4 regions of the Cupriavidus sp. BIC8F genome follow, and region 2 is predicted to be linked to each of the others. Evidence: predicted binding sites of a transcription regulator. Region 2 holds the regulator's gene; each other region holds the start of a gene.

Region 1 (4,934 bases), on a different contig from region 2:
TCGCTCGACCTGGCCCGCCATGCCGAGCAGCTGGGCTACCACCGCTACTGGCTGGCCGAGCATCACAATATGCCCGGCATTGCCAGCGCCGCCACCGCCGTGCTGATCGGCTATGTCGCCAACGGCACCAGGACCATCCGCGTGGGTTCGGGCGGCGTGATGCTGCCCAACCATTCGCCGCTGGTGATCGCCGAGCAGTTCGGCACGCTGGCCTCGCTCTACCCGGGCCGTATCGACCTGGGCCTGGGCCGTGCGCCAGGGACCGACCAGGCCACCGCGCGCGCCTTGCGCCGCCACCTGTCGGCCGACAGCGCCGATACCTTCCCGCAGGACGTGGAAGAACTGCAGGCCTATTTCGACGACGTGCGCCCCGGCCAGCGCCTGCGTGCGGTGCCCGGCGCCGGGCTCAAGGTACCGATCTGGCTGCTGGGTTCGAGCCTGTTCAGCGCGCAGCTGGCCGCGGCGATGGGCCTGCCGTTCGCCTTTGCCTCGCACTTTGCGCCGGGCTTCATGCGCCAGGCGGTGGACCTGTACCGGCGCACCTTCCGGCCCTCCGAAGCGCTGGACCGGCCCTATGTGATGCTGGGCCTGAACGTGTTCGCGGCTGAGACCGGCGACCAGGCGCGCCGCCTGTTCAGCTCGCTGCAGCAGCAGTTCCTGGCGCTGGTGCGCGGCACTCCGGGGCAGCTGCGCGCGCCGGTGGACGATATCGAATCACTGTGGACCGAGAGCGAGGCCGACCATATCCGCCGCTCGCTGGCGTGCTCCGTAGTGGGCGATCCCGACGCCGTGCGTGCCGGCATGCAGCGTTTTGTCGATGACCTGCGCCCGGACGAGCTGATGCTGGCCGGGCAGATCCATGACCACCAGGCGCGCCTGCGCTCGTTCGCCATCGCCGCCGATGCGGCGCGCAGCCTGAAGACCTCATCGGCGCTCTGAGCGCCTGCGATGCTCCGGTATGGCGTGCGCCGCACTTGCGGCGTGCGCCCGTGAGCGCGCCTCCCCTAATCCTGTTTGCGCGCCGCCGATCCGCTCGGATACATTAGAAGGCCCGAGACACAGAGGCGCGGCTCCCGCAGCACGCGCCCGACAGTCCGCCCGATCCACCACCCCATCCATCACCCGTGGGGCCGACGGCAGCGACGACAGGAGACAGCGATGGACCTGCGGCAACGCGAGCACATCGAGACGGTGGTCCAGGCCACCACATACCTTGCCCCGCCGGCCGTGCTTGCGGACCGGATCGCGCACGACGCCATCATCCAGAACTCATGGCGCCGCTGCGTGCACCAGTACGGCCTGGATCCGTCGCGCATGCAGGAGGCGCGCATCCTGCCGCAGCCGCGCCTGCGCGAACACCAGGAACGCATCGACGACTTCGCGCGCATCGCGCGCCACGGCCTGCAGAGCCTGTATGGGCAGGTGGCGGGCCTGGGCTATGTGGTGCTGCTGACCGATGCGCAGGGCGTGACCGTCGACTATATCGGCGAGGCCCGCAGCGATGCCGCGCTGCGCCACGCGGGCCTGTACCTGGGCGCCGAGTGGAGCGAGAGCGGCGCCGGCACCTGCGCGGTCGGCACCGCTCTGGCCACCGGCCAGGCGCTGACGGTGCACCAGGCCGATCATTTCGACGCCACCCATATCCCGCTGACCTGCACCGCCGCGCCGCTGTTCGACACGCACGGCAACCTGCACGCCATCCTCGACATCTCCGCGCTGACCTCGCCGCAGGCCAAGGACAGCCAGGGGCTGGCGCTGCAGATGGTGCGCATCTACGCCGCGCATATCGAGAACGCCAACTTCCTGCGTGCGCACCGCCGCGACTGGATCCTGAAGCTGAACGTGGCGCCGGAGTTCGTCGACGTCAATCCGGAATACCTGCTGGCGCTGGACGAGGCCGGCCGCATCGTCGGCCACAACCACCGCGCAAGGCTGATGCTGGAGGGCGAGCTGGGTGGCGCACCGGGCGCCACCGTGCTGGGCCAGCGGTTCGAGACGCTGTTCGACGCGCGCCTGGAAGACCTGGGCCACTATGTCTATTCGCGCCCGAGCGAGCAGCGCCTGGTGGCGCTGACCCGCAGCGGCGGCCTGCTGTACCTGAGCGTACTGCCGCCCGCGCTGCGCTGGCAGGCGCCGCCCGCCGAAACGCAGGTGACGATGCCGCCTGCCCTGGCGGCGCTGACCGGCGGCGATGCCGCGCTGCAGCAGCAGTTGCAGCGCGCGGCGCGCCTGGTCGATTCGCCCATCAACCTGCTGATCCACGGCGAGACCGGCAGCGGCAAGGAGTTCCTGGCCAAGGCGCTGCATCTTGCCAGCGCGCGCCGCGGCGGGCCGTTCGTAGCGGTGAACTGCGCGGCGATCCCTGAAACACTGATTGAAAGCGAGTTGTTCGGCCACCTGCCCAACAGCTTCTCCGGCGCAGGCCCGCGCGGCAAGCGCGGCCTGATCCAGGAAGCCGACGGCGGCACGCTGTTCCTGGACGAGATCGGCGACATGCCGCGCGAACTGCAGTCGCGGCTGCTGCGCGTGCTGGCCGAGGGCGAAGTGCTGCCTGTCGGCGCCGCGCGGCCGGTGCCGGTGCGGTTGCGGGTCATCTCCGCCACGCACCACAGCCTGGAGCAACTGGTGGCCGACGGGCGCTTCCGCGAGGACCTGTACTACCGCCTCAACGGCGCGCGCTTTACGCTGCCGCCGCTGCGTGCGCGCACCGACCTGGACTGGCTGGTCCGCAAGCTGCTGCAGGAAGGGGGCGCAGAAGGCGGCGAGATCACGCTGTCGCCCGCGGCACGCGAGCGGCTGCACCGCCACCGCTGGCCCGGCAACCTGCGCGAACTGCGCAACGTGCTGGAGTACGCGCGCGCGGTCTGCGCCGACGGCTATATCGATGTGCCGGACCTGCCTGACAGCCTGGCGGGACCCGCTCCGTCCGCCGCCCTGCCGCAGCTAGGGCCCGCCCAGTCACCCGCTGCGGCGCCGTTTGATCCGCACCAGTTGCCGCCGGAAGGCATGCTGCTGATGCAATACCTGCGCGCGTCCGGCTGGAATCTGAGCGCGGTCGCGCGGCAGATCGGCGTCAGCCGCATGACGCTGTACCGGCGCATGGAGCGCTACGGCATCCAGTCGCCCAACCGGCGTGACGGCGGCCCAGAGCCCACCGACGCATAAGCCGGCAGGCAGCACGGCGCACGCGCGCCATCCCTGCGATACGGTTGCCCATCCCCTGTACACCTGCGCTGTGACACCTGTCACAGCGCAGCGTCGTTTTTGCCCTGCCGCCTCGGGGTAATCCCTCGGATCCAACCCCGCTGATACCCCTGTTTCCCCGGTTTTCACTGCCTGCGCGCACTGGCACGGCCATTGCAAATACGCCTGGCAAGACAACGACAACAGGAGACAGGCAATGGGGCACGCAGCAGGCGCCAGCGCGCAGATCGCGCCAGTGGTCGGCATCATCGCCAACCCGATTTCCGCGCGCGACATCCGTCGTGTGATCGCCAACGCCAACAGCCTGCAGCTGGCCGACCGCGTCAATATCGTGCTGCGCCTGCTGGCCGCGCTGGCGTCCTGCGGCGTGGAGCGCGTGCTGATGATGCCCGACCGCGAAGGCCTGCGCGTCATGCTGGCGCGGCACCTGGCACGCCGGCAGGGGCCGGACTCGGGCCTGCCCGCGGTCGACTACCTTGACATGCCGGTCACAGCGCGCGTCGACGACACCCTGCGCGCCGCGCGCTGCATGGCCGATGCGGGCGTGGCCGCGATCATCGTGCTGGGCGGCGACGGCACCCACCGCGCGGTGGTGCGCGAGTGCGGCGCGGTGCCGATCGCGGGCCTGTCAACCGGCACCAACAATGCCTACCCCGAAATGCGCGAGCCCACCATCATCGGGCTGGCCACCGGCCTTTATGCCACGGGCCGCATTCCCCCTGCGCAGGCGCTGGCGTCGAACAAGCGGCTCGACATTGTCATCCGCGACGGCAACGGCGGCTTTCGCCGCGATATTGCGCTGGTGGATGCGGTGATCTCGCACGAGCACTTCATCGGCGCGCGTGCCTTGTGGAAGACCGACACGCTTGCCGCCGTCTACGTGTCCTTTGCCGACCCCGAGGCCATCGGCCTGTCATCCATCGCCGGGCTGCTGGAGCCGGTGGGCCGGCGCGAGGAGGGCGGCCTCGCGATCGAGCTGGCCGCCCCTGGCGAAGGCGAATTCGACCTGTGCGCGCCGATCGCACCCGGCCTGATGTGCACCGTGCCGGTGGCCGGCTGGCAGCGGCTCGAACACGGCCGGCCCCATCGCGTGCGCCAGCGCAGCGGCATTGTCGCGCTGGACGGCGAGCGCGAACTGGCCTTCGGCCCGGACGACGAAGTCACCGTCACCCTGCATGACCACGCCTTTCGCAGCATCGACGTCGCGGCCTGCATGCGCCATGCCGCGCGCCACCACCTGATGCGCCGCCTGCCGCAGCACGCCGCGGTGGGATGACACGCGGGCACCGCGTCCGCCCGCTTTTCCCCTTTCTTGAAGTGCAACACCTGAAAACGAAGGAGACAGACATGACAGCCAGAGCTTCTCAAGATTCCGCCGCGCTGCCGCTCGACAAGGAGACGTTGCTGACGGTGTACCGGAAGATGCGCACCATCCGCGATTTCGAAGAACGCCTGCACGTGGACTTCGGGCGCGGCGACATCCCGGGCTTCGTCCACCTGTACGCGGGCGAGGAAGCCGCGGGCGTCGGCATCCTGCACCACCTGAACGATGGCGACCGCATCGCCAGCACGCACCGCGGCCACGGCCACTGCATTGCCAAGGGCGTCGATCCGGTGGCGATGATGAAGGAGATCTACGGCAAGAAGGGCGGCTCGTGCAATGGCAAGGGCGGCTCGATGCATATCGCCGACCTGTCCAAAGGCATGATGGGCGCCAACGGCATCCTGGG
Region 2 (4,934 bases):
ACCCCGAGGGCTACCAGTTCGCGGTGGCCACCGCCAAGCCGGGCAAGCAGGCCTACATCCGGCAGAAGCGTGAAGGCGTCGACGAATACATCGACGGCTGGGGCGACCGCATCGAGTACGACGGCAAGCAGGAGTACTCCAAGCTGATCGGCAATGCCCGCATGGCGCGCCTGCAGGGCGCCAAGCAGGTCGACGAAATCCGCGGCGCGGTGCTGACCTACGACAGCCGCAAGGAGTTCTACACGGCCGCCGGCGGCGGCAGTGGCGACGCCGCGGCCGCCAATTCGTCCGGCCGCGTGCGCGCGGTGCTGTCGCCGCGCCAGGACCAGAAGGCCGGTGCCACGGGCAACGGCGGCTCGCCGCTGGACCTGAAGCCGGCGCCTGCGCCTGCCAACAAACCCTGACGCCTGGCGCCGGCTTGCCTGCCCGCGCCAGAGACGCCTGAACGCCAGACTGTGCCAATGACCGATACCGCAACCATCGCCGACAAGCCTTCCGTCGAAGCCTCCTCCATCCTTCCCGGGGGCAGCACGCTGGTCGTGCGCCACCTGAAGAAGCGCTATGGCTCGCGCACGGTGGTCAAGGACGTCTCGCTCGACGTGAAGAGCGGCGAGGTGGTCGGCCTGCTCGGGCCCAACGGCGCGGGCAAGACCACGTCCTTCTACATGATCGTGGGCCTGGTGGCGCTGGACGAAGGCGATATCGTGCTCGACGGCGACCACATCAGCGGCCTGCCGATCCACGAGCGCGCGCGCATGGGGCTGTCGTACCTGCCGCAGGAAGCCTCGGTGTTCCGCAAGCTCAACGTCGAAGAGAACATCCGCGCGGTGCTGGAGCTTCAGGTGAACAACGGCAAGCCGCTGCCCAAGGCCGAGATCGAGCGCCGTTTGGATTCGCTGCTCGACGACCTGCAGATCGCGCACCTGCGCAACAACCCGGCGCTGTCGCTGTCGGGCGGCGAGCGCCGCCGCGTGGAAATCGCGCGCGCGCTGGCGTCGTCGCCGCGCTTCATCCTGCTGGACGAACCCTTCGCCGGTGTGGACCCGATCGCCGTGGGCGAGATCCAGCGCATCGTCAGCTTCCTCAAGGCACGCAATATCGGCGTGCTGATCACCGACCACAACGTGCGCGAGACGCTCGGCATCTGCGACCATGCCTACATCATCAGCGAAGGCACGGTGCTGGCCGCGGGCCAGCCCGAGGAAATCATCGCCAATGACGCAGTGCGGCGCGTCTACCTGGGCGAGAACTTCCGCATGTGATTTAGCGGCCTGCCCGCGAGCGGCAGGCCTCTTCGCGGGCGCGCGTGGGCCCTCCCACAGCCAGCGGCGATCGGACCGCAAAAGCGATAGCAATTTCCGTTCCAACAACGGAAAGATGCGCATAGAATAGGTCGCATGAAACCGTCGCTACAGCTCCGTCTTTCCCAGCATCTGGCCCTGACCCCGCAACTGCAGCAGTCGATCCGGCTGCTGCAGCTCTCCACGCTGGAACTGCAGCAAGAGGTCGAACAGGCGCTGACGGAAAACCCGCTGCTCGAGCGCGAGAACGACTGGATCGAAAGCCCGCTGCGCGTGGCGGCGGACGGCTCGGTCAACCTGCAGAGCGCACCGGCGCCCGCCCCGGCAGAGCCCCAGGGCAATGGCGAGGCCCGCGCCGACGGCGCGGGTGACGACGACAGCTATGGCGACAGCGGCAACGGCGACGACTATGGCAGCGGCGACTGGAGCCTGGACGACTTTGCCCGCCGCCCCCAGGGCGACGAGGACGAAAAAACGCCGATGCAGCTGCGCGAAGCCGAGCCCACGCTGCGCGAGTACCTGATGGAGCAGCTCACGCCGCTGAAGATCTCGGCGCGCGACAAGGGCCTGGCCATCTTCCTGATCGAATCGCTCGACGACGATGGCTACCTGAGCGCGTCGCTTGAGGAGATCTGCACGGAGTTGCCGGAAGAACTCGAATTCGAGATCGACGAAGTCCACGCCATCCTCACGCTGCTGCAGAGCTTCGACCCGCCCGGCGTGGGTGCGCGCAACGCCGCCGAGTGCCTGGCCCTGCAGTTGCGGCGCCTGACGCACCCGCAGCGCGAATTGGCGCTGGACATCGTCACCAACCACCTGGAGTTGCTCGCAGTACGCGACTACACACGGCTGAAGAAGGCGCTGCAGGTCGATGAAGGGGCACTGAAGTCCGCTCACGAACTGATCCGCTCGCTGGCGCCCTACCCCGGCCATGCGTACAGCCGCCCGGAGGCCGACTTTGTGGTGCCGGACGTGTTCGTGCGCAAGAGCGGCGGCGGCTGGATCGCGCAGCTCAATCCGGATGTGATGCCGAGGCTGCGCATCAACGATATGTATGCGCAAATCCTGCGTGGCGCGAAGGGTGAGTCCGGCACGGCCGGGCTGCAGCAGAAGCTGCAGGAGGCGCGCTGGCTGATCAAGAACATCCAGCAAAGGTTCGACACAATCCTGCGTGTCTCGCAGGCCATTGTCGAGCGTCAAAAGAACTTTTTCAGTCACGGCGAAATCGCCATGCGCCCCTTGGTTTTGCGGGAGATTGCCGATACACTGGGTTTACACGAGTCAACCATCTCCCGGGTGACGACCAATAAATACATGGCAACGCCGATGGGTACTTTCGAACTGAAGTACTTCTTCGGCAGCCACGTGTCCACCGAAACCGGTGGCGCGGCTTCATCAACGGCCATCCGCGCCTTGATCAAGCAACTGATAGGAGCCGAAGACCCGAGGAATCCCCTTTCCGACAGTCGCATTGCCGAACTGCTGGGTGAGCAAGGCTTTGTTGTTGCGCGCCGCACTGTTGCCAAGTATCGCGAAGCCCTGAAGATCCCCGCAGTCAATCTCCGCAAGTCTTTGTAGCCGAGCCCACCGCCTGCCTGGTGAGGCTCTTTCAGAAGGAGAAGCGCTATGAACTTCAAGATCAGTGGACACCACCTGGACATCACGCCCCCTCTGCGTGAGTACGTGGAAACGAAGCTGGAGCGAATCGTCAGGCATTTCGATCAGGTCATTGGCGTTAGCGTGCTGCTCTCTGTCGACAACCACAAGGAAAAGGACCGGCGTCAGTACGCGGAAATCAATCTACATCTCAAGGGCAAGGACATCTTTGTCGAGGCGCATCACGAAGACCTATATGCAGCGATCGACGCACTCGTCGACAAGCTGGACCGTCAGGTGATCCGCTACAAGGATCGCGTGCAAGGCCACGACCGCGAAGCGGTCAAGTACCAGATGGCCGCAGCGCAAATGCAGCAATGACCGTGCCCGGCAGCCCCGCAGCGGGCTGCTGAATCAGGATTGAACAGGCAAGCCGCGCAACGAAGCGCGGCTTTTTTGCGCCCTTGCGTTCCGGGCTGGCGCCGGGATGCCGCGCCAGCACTGGCGGTGCGGCCCGGCTGTGGCGCCGGAGCCAACGCTTTTCACCCGAATGGGCAAGAGTGTTCGCAAGCGCTGCGCCAAGGTGTATGCTGCGCCATACAAAGAGAGGGAATCCAGGCCGCGCCCCGCATCGGTGCGCCGGCTCCCGGCCCGGAGGCATGATTGCATCACCATGTATCGTTCTGCACCGGCTTGCCCCGCTGCGCTGCACAATACGGGGGTAGTCGCTGCTCTATAATGGGCCGGACGCCTCCGGCCAGGCCAACGGCAGCCCGGAGCCAGCCCACTGCCCGGCGGAACGATCTGCCCGCTAACTGAAATCCTGCGCATCGCCCATGAATCGTTTGGCCAAATTGCTGCCACCCGGCAACATCACCCTCGACGTCAGCGTCACCAGCAAGAAGCGTGTGTTCGAGCAGGCCGGGCTCCTCTTCGAGAACAACCATGGTGTGGCGCGCGCCATCGTGACGGACAACCTGTTCGCGCGCGAGTCGCTGGGATCCACCGGCCTGGGCGCCGGCGTAGCGATCCCGCACGGCCGCATCAAAGGCCTGAAGCAGCCGCTGGCCGCCTTCATGCGCCTGGCCGAGCCGATTCCGTTCGAATCGCCGGATGGCAAGCCGGTATCGCTGCTGATCTTCCTGCTGGTGCCCGAACAGGCTACGCAGCAGCACCTGGAAATCCTGTCAGAAATCGCGCAACTGCTTTCCGACCGCGACATGCGCGAAGGACTGGCCACGCTGCCCACGCCCGATGCCGTCCATCAGCTGCTGATTGCATGGCATCCCTGATCCCCTGATCCCCCAAGCGGGCCGGCACCAGACCGGGCAGGCGCCAGGCGCTTCGCAAACCGCCCCACCAGTCATACCGCATGGAACTCACCGGCGTCACTTCCCAGTCCATCTTCGACGACAACGCAGCCGACATCAAACTCTCGTGGGTGGCCGGCCTGGAAGGCGCGGACCGCGCCTTCGACGTGGAGTTCGCCCGCGAAGCCACCTCCGCCGCCGACCTGGTGGGCCACCTGAACCTGATCCACCCCAACCGCATCCAGGTGCTCGGCAAGCCCGAGATCACTTATTACCAGCGACTGGACGACGAGACCCGCAAGCGCCAGATGGGCGAGCTGATCCTGCTCGAGCCGCCCTTCCTGGTGATCGCCGACGGCATGGAGCCGCCGCCCGACCTGGAACTGCGCTGCACGCGCTCGTCCACGCCGCTGTTCACCACGCCGGTGTCGTCGGCCGCGGTGATCGACCACCTGCGCCTGTACCTGTCGCGCATCTCCGCTCCGCGCGTGACCATGCACGGGGTATTCCTCGACATCCTGGGCATGGGCGTGCTGATCATGGGCGAATCGGGCCTGGGCAAGAGCGAACTGGGCCTGGAACTGATCTCGCGCGGCCACGGGCTGGTGGCCGATGATGCCGTGGACTTCGTGCGCCTGGGGCCGGATTTCATCGAAGGCCGCTGCCCGCCGCTGCTGCAGAACCTGCTTGAAGTCCGCGGCCTGGGCCTGCTCGACATCAAGACCAT
Region 3 (4,934 bases), on a different contig from region 2:
CGACGACTTGATGTCGTCGTGGCGCTTTTCCATTTCCTGGCGCAGCGCGCGGCGCTGCTGGGCGGCGGCAAAGCGCTGGCGCTCCACCTCGTCGCGCGGCTCCAGCGGCGGCACCTCGGCCGGCGTGCCGTTGTCGTCCACGGCCACCATGGTGAAGTAGCAGCTGTTGGTATGGCGCACCAGCTTGCTGCGGATGTTCTCGGTCACCACCTTGATGCCGATTTCCATCGAGCTGCGGCCGGTGAAGTTCACCGAGGCCAGGAAGGTCACCAGCTCGCCCACGTGGATCGGCTGGCGGAACACCACCTGGTCGACCGACAGCGTCACCACGTAGCGGCCGGCGTAGCGGCTGGCGCAGGCATAGGCAACCATGTCCAGGTACTTGAGGATGGTGCCGCCGTGGACGTTGCCGGAAAAGTTGGCCATGTCCGGCGTCATCAGCACGGTCATGGAAAGCTGGTGGGACTGGTCGTTCATGGTGCGGGTACGGATTGCGGGGCGGGATTTCGGGGGCGAACCTGCGACGGCGGCATTGCCTGAATGCAATTGCCGGAACGCTGGCGCCGGCAGTTTAACCCGGATCGTGCCCGCCGTTACCGGCGGCAGCCCGGTGCCGGCAGGCGTGGCCGTGCCGGGCAACAAAAAAGCGGCCTGCAAGGCCGCTTTTCACGCTGTGGACGCAAACTGCTTACTTCTTCTTGTTCACCGCGTCCTTGAAACCCTGCCCGGCAGAGAACTTGACCGTCTTGGCGGCCGGGATCTTGATGGTTTCACCGGTGCGCGGATTGCGGCCGGTGCGGGCGGCGCGTTTGCCGGCGCTGAAGCTGCCAAAGCCCACCAGCGTCACCGAATCGCCCTTTGCCACTGCCTTCTTGATACTGTCCAGCGCTGCGTTGAGCGCACGCTCGGCGGCGGCATTGCTCAGTTCTGCTTCCGCGGCGATGGCCGATACCAGTTCACCTTTATTCATGGCTGATTTCCCTTGTTGGTCGTCGTCACCGATGTGCGTGCCTCGCGGCAAAGCCATCGATCGGCGCAGTCTAATCTGCCCGTTGCGCGTAGAGCAATCCCCAGTGGCACCAATGCGACAAAAAAACCGCAAATCCTTGATTGAGGCCGGTTAGCGGGCAATTTACCTCGCTTTTCCCGCTTGCCAGAAGCCGGCTTTTCCAGGCTGTCCTGCCGAGCGGCAACGCCGGGCCGGCCCGCAGCTGGGGCGAACCAGCAGCATAGGACAAATTCCCCTAAATGGGGCGACGCACCATAACGGTTCAGCATGTGCCGCCGCCGCGCGCCATTTCGGCGCATCCGCACCACCACGGCGATGCCCATGGCAACGATACCAACAGCGTCGCCCCTGCCTGCACGCGGCATTCCGGTGCGGTTTTACCCGGCAAGGTGCAAGTGGCACCAGGATGCGGCCATTGCTGGAATGCTTTTTGCGTACCCACGCTCCCATTTTGAGCATGAGGTCACAATGGACAACTGGAAGACCGGCACCGACGCCCTGTTTATCTTGCTAGGCGCCATCATGGTGCTGGCCATGCACGCCGGCTTTGCCTTCCTGGAACTGGGCACGGTGCGCAAGAAGAACCAGGTCAACGCACTGGTAAAGATCCTGGTGGATTTTGCGGTATCGACGATCGCCTATTTCTTTATCGGCTACACCATTGCCTACGGCGTGCAATTCATGTCCGGGGCCGAAACGCTGGCGCAGAAAAACGGTTACGAACTAGTCAAGTTCTTTTTCCTGGCGACATTTGCTGCGGCTATTCCGGCGATTATCTCGGGCGGTATTGCCGAGCGTTCACGCTTCAATCCGCAGCTGGTCGCCACCTTCGTGCTGGTGGGTATTGTCTATCCGTTCTTCGAAGGCATCGCCTGGAACCAGCGCTTTGGCGTGCAGGACTGGATCACGCGCGTGGCCGGCGCACCGTTCCATGACTTTGCCGGCTCGGTGGTGGTGCATGCGCTGGGCGGCTGGATCGCGCTGCCCGCGGTGCTGCTGCTGGGCGCGCGGCGCGGGCGCTACCAGAAGGACGGTCGCATCAGCGCCCATCCGCCCTCAAACATCCCGTTCCTGGCGCTGGGCGCCTGGGTGCTGGCGGTAGGCTGGTTCGGCTTCAACGTCATGAGCGCGCAGACGGTCGACAAGGTCAGCGGCCTGGTGGCGATCAACTCGCTGATGGCAATGGCCGGCGGCACGCTGGCGGCCTGGGCCGCCGGACGCAACGACCCGGGCTTTGCCTACAACGGGCCGCTGGCCGGGCTGGTGGCGGTGTGCGCGGGCTCGGACCTGATGCACCCGCTCGGCGCGCTGATCACCGGCGCGGTGGCCGGCGCGCTCTTTGTCTATATGTTCACGCTGGCGCAGAACAAATGGCATATCGATGACGTGCTCGGCGTGTGGCCGCTGCACGGGCTGTGTGGCGCCTGGGGTGGCATTGCCGCGGGCATCTTCGGGGCCAGGGCGCTGGGCGGGCTGGGCGGCGTGTCGCTGGGCGCGCAGGCAATCGGCACCGTGCTTGGCATCGTGGTGGCGCTGGCCGGCGGCACCCTGGTATATGGCGCGCTGAAGAAACTGGTGGGCATCCGGCTGGATGCCGAAGGCGAATTCAACGGAGCGGACCTGACCTTGCACCGGATTTCGGCAACGCCGGAACGGGAAACCAACTGGTAATGGCGTTCGGGCCGTCCTGATCTAAATAGACAAGCTGCGCCAAGCAGCTTGTCTTAACAATAATTTGCTTGCACTTCCGGTACGGCGTCTCAATAATTGCCGTGCCCATGTATTGCGCCGCAACAGCGCGCAGGGCTAGCACGCAGCTGCCGGCTGAATCGGGAGATGTTGTGCCGGCGGCCGGCCGGACACCAACATGAAAGGACTACGCCGATGGATGCCACTACCTTCGATAACCTCAAGGCCCTGGTTGTCACCTACGCGACGGAATTCGGGGTCAAGATCCTGGCGGCCCTTGCCTTCTGGGTCATCGGCCGCTGGCTGATCCACTTTGTCGTGCGCATGGTGCAGAACGCGCTCGGCAAGCAGAAGGTCGATCCCACGCTGCTGCGCTATGTCGGCTCGATCGTCACCGTGACGCTGAACGTGGTGCTGGTGATCGGCATCCTCGGCTACTTCGGCATCCAGACCACGACCTTTGCCGCACTGATCGCCGCCGCTGGCGTGGCCATCGGCATGGCCTGGTCGGGGTTGATGGCGAACTTCGCTGCCGGCGCGTTCCTGGTGGTGCTGCGTCCGTTCAAGGTGGGAGACTTCGTGACGATCGGCGGCGTGACCGGCACGGTGCGCGAGATCGGCCTGTTCGCAACCTCGCTCGACACACCGGACAATGTGCAGACCGTGGTCGGCAACAACAAGATCTTCAGCGATACCATCCAGAACTTCACGGCCAACCCGTACCGGCGCGTGGAACTGAAAGCGCAGCTTGCCGGCAGCACCGACACCGCCCATGCGGCAACGCTGCTGAAGACCCGCATCGCGGAGATCCCCAACGTGCTGGCCGAGCCCCCGGTCGATGTCGAGATCCTGGAGTTCACGCTGGTCGGCCCGGTGCTGGCGGTGCGTCCGCACTGCCACAACGACCACTACTGGCAAGTCTATTTCGATACCAACCGCATCATCCGCGAGAGCTTCGGCCAGGCCGGCTATGCCGCACCGATGCCGGCGCAGATGGTGGTGGTGCAACAGGCTGCCGCCCAGCAGGCCGCCGCGCAACAGGCCGCCTGACGACGGCTCGCAGCCGGTGTCAGCGGGGACCTGAGCGCCCGTAGTAGCGCATCAGCACCGCGCCCGCGCCGCAGGCCGCCATCACCACGCCCAGCGGCAGCGCGGTGCCGTCGCGCCACAGGCTGACGGCCGCGCCGCCCAGCGTCCCGAGTGAAAACTGCAGCGTGCCCATCAGCGCCGAGGCCGTGCCGGCGCGATGGCCCTGATGGGCGAGCGACAGTGCCGACGCATTCGGCGATACGCAGCCAAGCGCGCCGATAAAGACGAAGAAGCCCGCCAGCAGCACCGGCAGCACTGCCGCGCCTGCAAGCGCGGCAACAGCCAGCGCCAGGCCCGCCGCAAAGGCCGCCAGCAGCGCGCCCCCGAGCACCTGATCGAGCGAGCGGCCGCGCACCAGCCTGGCGTTGAGCTGCGACATCGTGATCAGGCCCAGCGCATTGGCGCCGAACACAAAACCGTAGTGCGACGGCGCGATGCCGTGCAGCTCGATCAGCACGAACGGCGAGCCGGAGATATACGCGAACATGCCTGCCGAGCCGAAACCGGCAGACAGCGAGTAGCCGAGGAATTCGCGATCCCGCAGCAGCTCGGCATAGCTTTTCGCCACGGTGCCGAGCCGCAGCGGCGCCGCATGGCGCCGGTCCAGTGATTCTTCCATGCGCAGGTGGACCAGCAGCAGGATCAGCATCCCTGCCGCCGCCAGCACCCAGAAGATCGCGCGCCAGCCCGATACCGAGAGAATGGCGCCACCGACGATCGGCGCCAGGATCGGCGCAACCCCCATCACCAGCATCAGCGACGAAAAGGCGCGCGCCGACTCATGCGCCTCAAGCCGGTCGCGGATCACCGCGCGTGCCATCACCATGCCCGCGCAGCCGCCCAGGGCCTGCAGGAAGCGCCACAGCATCAGCGACTCCACGCTGCGTGCCAGCGCGCAGCCCACCGCGGCGGCCACGTAGAGGCACAGGCCGACATAGAGCGGCGGCTTGCGCCCGAAGCGGTCGCTGAACGGCCCATAGAAGGCCTGCCCCAGCGCCAGCCCCACCAGGAATGTGCCGAGGGTCAGCTGCACCTGGCCGATGTCCACGCCGAGATCGCCGGCCAGCGACGGAAAACTCGGCAGGTACATGTCGATCGACAACGGCGCGATCGCCATCAGCGAACCGCAGATCAGCAGCCAGGCAGG
Region 4 (4,934 bases), 1.7 Mb from region 2:
GCTGCTTCAGTGAATCCGTCAGCGTGGCGGGATCGCAGCGGCGCACCAGGTTTTCTGCCAGCACGCGCGACGTGTACGGCAGCTTGTCGTAGGCACCCGGCTGGATTGCCTCGACCGCGGCGCGCGCGTCAAAGTAATCCAGCTTGGTGCCCGGTAGCGGTTTGCGGTTTGCAGAATTCATGGTGTAGGGAAATCAATATAGGTATGAAAAAGGGGTAGTGGTCCCATGTCAGCGACCAACTACCCCCTTGCCCGCAGGCCCGGATCAATGCAACCCGACGCGGAGCAAACCGGCAGCCGGTCTTACTTGCGATCCTTGATCGGCACGAACTTCAGGTTCTCCGGGCCGGTGTAGTTGGCGCTCGGGCGGATGATCTTGTTGTCGATGCGTTGCTCGATAATGTGCGCGGCCCAGCCGGACGTGCGCGCGATCACGAACAGCGGCGTGAACATCGCCGTCGGCACGCCCATCATGTGGTAGCTCACCGCGCTGAACCAGTCCAGGTTCGGGAACATCTTCTTGATGTCCCACATCACGGTTTCCAGGCGCTCGGCGATGTCGAACATCTTCATCGAGCCGGCGTCCTTCGACAGCTTCTTCGCCACTTCCTTGATCACCTGGTTGCGCGGGTCGCCGGTGGTGTACACCGGGTGGCCGAAGCCGATCACGACTTCCTTGTTCTCGACGCGACGGGTGATGTCGGCCTGGGCCTCGTCCGGGTTGTCGTAGCGTTTCTGGATCTCGAACGCGACTTCATTGGCGCCGCCGTGCTTGGGGCCGCGCAGCGCGCCGATCGCGCCGCTGATTGACGAATACATGTCCGAGCCCGTGCCGGCGATCACGCGCGCGGTGAAGGTCGAGGCGTTGAACTCGTGCTCGGCGTACAGGTTGAGTGAGGTGTTCATGGCGCGCTCCCACAGCGCCGACGGCTTCTCGCCGTGCAGCAGGTGCAGGAAGTGGCCGCCGATGGAGTCATCGTCGGTTTCGACTTCGATGCGCTTGCCGTTGTGGCTGTAGTGATACCAGTACAGCAGCATCGAGCCGAGGCTGGCCATCAGGCGGTCGGCAATGTCGCGCGCGCCCGGGGTGTTGTGGTCTTCCTTCTCCGGCAGCACGGTGCCCAGCACCGACACGCCGGTGCGCATCACGTCCATCGGGTGGGCGCTGGCGGGCACCCATTCGAGCGCGGCCTTCACATTGGCGGGCAGGCCGCGCAGGCTCTTGAGCTTGGCCTTGTAGGCGGCCAGTTCGGATTTGGTCGGCAGCTTGCCGTGCACCAGCAGGTGGGCGATTTCCTCGAACTCGCAGGTCTCGGCGATGTCGAGGATGTCGTAGCCGCGGTAGTGCAGGTCGTTGCCGGTGCGGCCGACGGTGCACAGCGCGGTATTGCCGGCGGTCACGCCCGACAGGGCGACGGATTTCTTGGGCTTGGGAGTGACGAGCGGTTGCGCTTCGGACATCTGGGTCTCCTTTGTGTGATGCCTGGTATTGCCTGTCTGTTGTCGTGCAAGCGGCCGGGACAAAGCCCGGCCGCGCGTGAGTCTTGCTTACTTGCCCTTGCCTTGTGCAAAGAGCGCGTCCAGCTTCTGCTCGAAGTCATGGTAGCCGATGCTCTCGTAGAGCTCGGCGCGGGTCTGCATGGTATCGACCACGTTCTTCTGCGTGCCGTCGCGGCGGATGGCCGCGTAGACGTTCTCCGCCGCCTTGTTCATGGCGCGGAAGGCCGACAGCGGGTACAGCACCATCGACACGCCGGCGCCGCCGAGTTCCTCGGTGGTGAACAGCGGCGTGGCGCCGAATTCGGTGATATTGGCCAGCACCGGCACCTTCACCGCATCGACAAACTTGCGGTACATGGCCAGGTCGGTCATGGCTTCCGGGAAGATGGCGTCGGCGCCGGCTTCCACGCACGCGACGGCGCGCTCGATGGCCTTGTCCAGGCCTTCGACGGCGAGCGCGTCGGTGCGGGCCATGATGACGAAGTTCTCGTCGGTGCGGGCGTCGACGGCGGCCCTGATGCGGTCGACCATTTCACCCTGCGTGACGATTTCCTTGTTGGGGCGGTGGCCGCAGCGCTTGGCGCCGACCTGGTCTTCGATGTGCATCGCCGCCGCGCCGAACTTGATCAGCGACTTGGTGGTACGGGCCACGTTGAAGGCCGAGGCGCCGAAGCCGGTGTCGACGTCCACCAGCAGCGGCGTGTCGCACACGTCGGTGATGCGGCGGATATCGGTCAGCACGTCGTCCAGGTTCGAGATGCCCAGGTCCGGCAGGCCCAGCGAGCCGGCCGCAACGCCGCCGCCCGACAGGTAGATGGCCCGGTAGCCGGCGCGCTTGGCCAGCAGGGCATGGTTGGCATTGATGGTGCCGACTACCTGCAGCGGATGCTCGTCGGCAAGCGCCTGGCGGAAGCGGGCGCCAGCGGAGCGCGCGAGGTCGGAAGCGGAGTAGGTCATGGCGTATGCGTTGGTGAACAGGACGGGCCTAATACTGCAAGGGGTGTGCCAAGCCCTTGGGCGAGCCCACGGAAAATCGGCCAGCCCTTGTCAGCGCTGGGCTGGCGGGTAGGGCGGCTGGCCTCGCAGCCGATTTCATGTCATCTTTTCAGCACAATTGAATTTCAAAATAACAAGTTTGGAATTCAAAGTTGAAATCCGTGGCTGCGTGGCGGACAATGTGCCAGCACTGTACGCCTGTTCGTCCCGGGTTTCACCACGCATTCTTTCCGCATTGCACCATGGCTCCTCCCGTTTCCACGCAAGCCCGTCCGCGCATCTGGGCCATCGGCATCAGCCGCCTGGCACGCGCCTTCGCCGACCTGATTCCGGCATACGCCGACCGGGCCGAATTCCGCATCGTCGGCAAGGGTTTCGAGGCCGCCGCCAGCGCCGTGGCGCGCGAGGCGCGCGAGGGCCGGCTCGACGTGGTGGTGGCGGGCGGCTCCAACGGCGCCTACCTGCGCCAGCACGTGGATGTGCCGGTGGTGCTGGTCAAGGTCACGGGTTTTGACGTGATGAGCGCACTGGCCACCGCGCGGCGCATTTCGCCGCGGGTGGCGCTGGTCACGCACGCGTCGACGTATGCCGAGGTGGACGAATTCGTGCGCGCGTTCTCGCTGTCGGTCCCGGCCTATACCTACCTGACCGAGGACGACGCCGTCGCGCGCGTAAAGGCGCTCAAGCAGGAGGGCATCCAGGTCGTGGTCGGCCCCGGCCTGGTGACCGACCTGGCCGACCGCTATGGCCTGACCGGCGTGTTCCTGTACTCCGGCAACTCGGTGCGCATGGCGCTGGAAGACGCAATCGAGGCCGCCCGCCTGCGCCGCATCGAGGCCACCCGGCGCGACTACGTCAACACCATCCTGGCGCACCTGAACGAGGGCGTGGCGGCGGTGGATGCCGAAGGGCGCATCCAGTCGTTCAACCCGGCGATGGAGCGTTTTCTCGGCACTTCCGTCGCCGCCGCGGTCGGGCGCAAGCTGCAGACGCTGGCGCCAAACCTGGCGCTCGAAGGCGTGATGCAGAGCGGCGACAAGGAACTGGAAGCGATCCACAAGCTCGGCGACAAGATGGTGGTGGTCAACCGCATCCCCATCATCGGCGAGGCCGGCACCACCGGCGCCGTGCTGACCATCCAGGACGCCAGCGCGATCCAGCGCGTGGACCGCAACCTGCGCTCGCGCGCCCGCACGCGGCCGGCCGGGGTGCGTTACAGCCTGGACGACCTGGCCGGCACCTCCGCGGCCATGACCGAGCTGCGCGAGCTGGCGCGGCGCTACGCGGCGGTCGATTCCACCGTGCTGATCGGCGGCGAGAGCGGCACCGGCAAGGAGGTGCTGGCGCAGGGCATGCACGACGCCAGCCCGCGCCGCGCCTTCCCGTTCGTGGCGGTCAATTGCGCGGCCTTCCCCGAGGCACTGCTGGAGAGCGAGCTGTTCGGCTATGAAGAGGGCGCCTTCACCGGCGCGCGCCGCGGCGGCAAGGCCGGCCTGTTCGAGTCGGCCCACAATGGCACGCTGTTCCTCGACGAGGTGGGCGACATGCCGTCCGCGCTGCAGACGCGCCTGCTGCGCGTGCTGCAGGAAAAGCAGGTGTTGCCGATCGGCGGGCTCGACGCCGTGCCGGTCAACGTGCGCGTGATCGGCGCCACCCACCGCGACCTGGCCGCGATGGTGCGCGATGGCTCATTCCGGCAGGACCTGTACTACCGCCTCAATATCCTGCGCATCGAGATGCCGCCGCTGCGCGACCGCTCCGAAGACCTGCAGGAACTGGCCGAACTGCTGTACCGGCGCGCCCAGGAGCGCCTGGGCATGGACCGGCCGCAGCGCCTGCCCGCCGCGGCCCGCGCGCGGCTGGCGCGCTACCGCTGGCCGGGCAATATCCGCGAGCTGGAAAACGTGACCGAACGGATCGCCGTGCTGGTGGCCGGGCGCCGGCTGGACAGCGACGCGCTGCAGCGCGAGCTGCAGGCAGCCGTGCCTGAGCTGTTTGGCGATGGCATGCTGGCGCCGGCTGAGGCCGGCGCTGAACCCGCCGCGCCGGCAACACGCCCGCGCCGTTCACTGGCCGGTGTGAAGCAGTCCAGCGAAGTCGAGCATATCCGGCGCGTGCTGGCCGAGTGCGGCGGCGACCGCGCCGCGGCCTGCCATGTGCTTGGCATCAGCCCGACCACGCTGTGGCGGCGGCTCAAGGCGGCGTGAGCCGCGCAGGCATTTACCCGGCGGGGCCGGCACGCCGGAACGGAATCGGCTGCAGCCCCTTGCCCTCCAGCCAGGCCTCATTGAACAGCCGTGCCATGTACAGGTCGCCGCGGTCGCATAGCAGCGTGACGATGGTATGCCCTGGCCCCATCTCGCGCGCCAGCGCCACCGCGGCGCCGACGTTGATTCCCGACGACCCGCCCAGGAACAACCCCTCCTCGCGCAGCAGGC

Evidence for each region. The regulator sigma-54, encoded in region 2, starts transcription at its own class of promoters, with help from an activator protein. The targets are predictions, from matches to a motif close to TGGCANGNAANCTGCTTT.
Region 1: RS901_RS20795 (ATP-NAD kinase family protein) is a predicted target of sigma-54. The motif match lies at 3,347-3,364, and genes of this name have one in related genera.
Region 3: RS901_RS28450 (ammonium transporter) is a predicted target of sigma-54. The motif match lies at 1,429-1,446, and genes of this name have one in related genera.
Region 4: prpB (methylisocitrate lyase) is a predicted target of sigma-54. The motif match lies at 2,583-2,600, and genes of this name have one in related genera.

The regions. Positions count from the first base shown of each region.
Region 1 covers NZ_CP136095.1:125,897-130,830, reverse strand. The annotation lists gene RS901_RS20805 (LLM class flavin-dependent oxidoreductase) at 1-939, shown strand, start outside; gene RS901_RS20800 (sigma-54-dependent Fis family transcriptional regulator) at 1,159-3,165, shown strand; gene RS901_RS20795 (ATP-NAD kinase family protein) at 3,401-4,480, shown strand; gene RS901_RS20790 (thiamine pyrophosphate-dependent dehydrogenase E1 component subunit alpha) at 4,552-4,934, shown strand, end outside.
Region 2 covers NZ_CP136094.1:1,746,281-1,751,214, reverse strand. The annotation lists gene lptA (lipopolysaccharide transport periplasmic protein LptA) at 1-404, shown strand, start outside; gene lptB (LPS export ABC transporter ATP-binding protein) at 462-1,262, shown strand; gene RS901_RS08235 (RNA polymerase factor sigma-54) at 1,398-2,879, shown strand; gene hpf (ribosome hibernation-promoting factor, HPF/YfiA family) at 2,928-3,278, shown strand; gene ptsN (PTS IIA-like nitrogen regulatory protein PtsN) at 3,734-4,189, shown strand; gene hprK (HPr(Ser) kinase/phosphatase) at 4,270-4,934, shown strand, end outside.
Region 3 covers NZ_CP136095.1:1,827,731-1,832,664, forward strand. The annotation lists gene RS901_RS28440 (acyl-CoA thioesterase) at 1-477, opposite strand, end outside; gene RS901_RS28445 (HU family DNA-binding protein) at 689-970, opposite strand; gene RS901_RS28450 (ammonium transporter) at 1,478-2,680, shown strand; gene RS901_RS28455 (mechanosensitive ion channel family protein) at 2,894-3,748, shown strand; gene RS901_RS28460 (Bcr/CflA family multidrug efflux MFS transporter) at 3,768-4,934, opposite strand, start outside.
Region 4 covers NZ_CP136094.1:3,419,435-3,424,368, reverse strand. The annotation lists gene acnD (Fe/S-dependent 2-methylisocitrate dehydratase AcnD) at 1-181, opposite strand, end outside; gene prpC (bifunctional 2-methylcitrate synthase/citrate synthase) at 304-1,461, opposite strand; gene prpB (methylisocitrate lyase) at 1,549-2,457, opposite strand; gene prpR (propionate catabolism operon regulatory protein PrpR) at 2,739-4,703, shown strand; gene RS901_RS15805 (cysteine synthase A) at 4,717-4,934, opposite strand, start outside.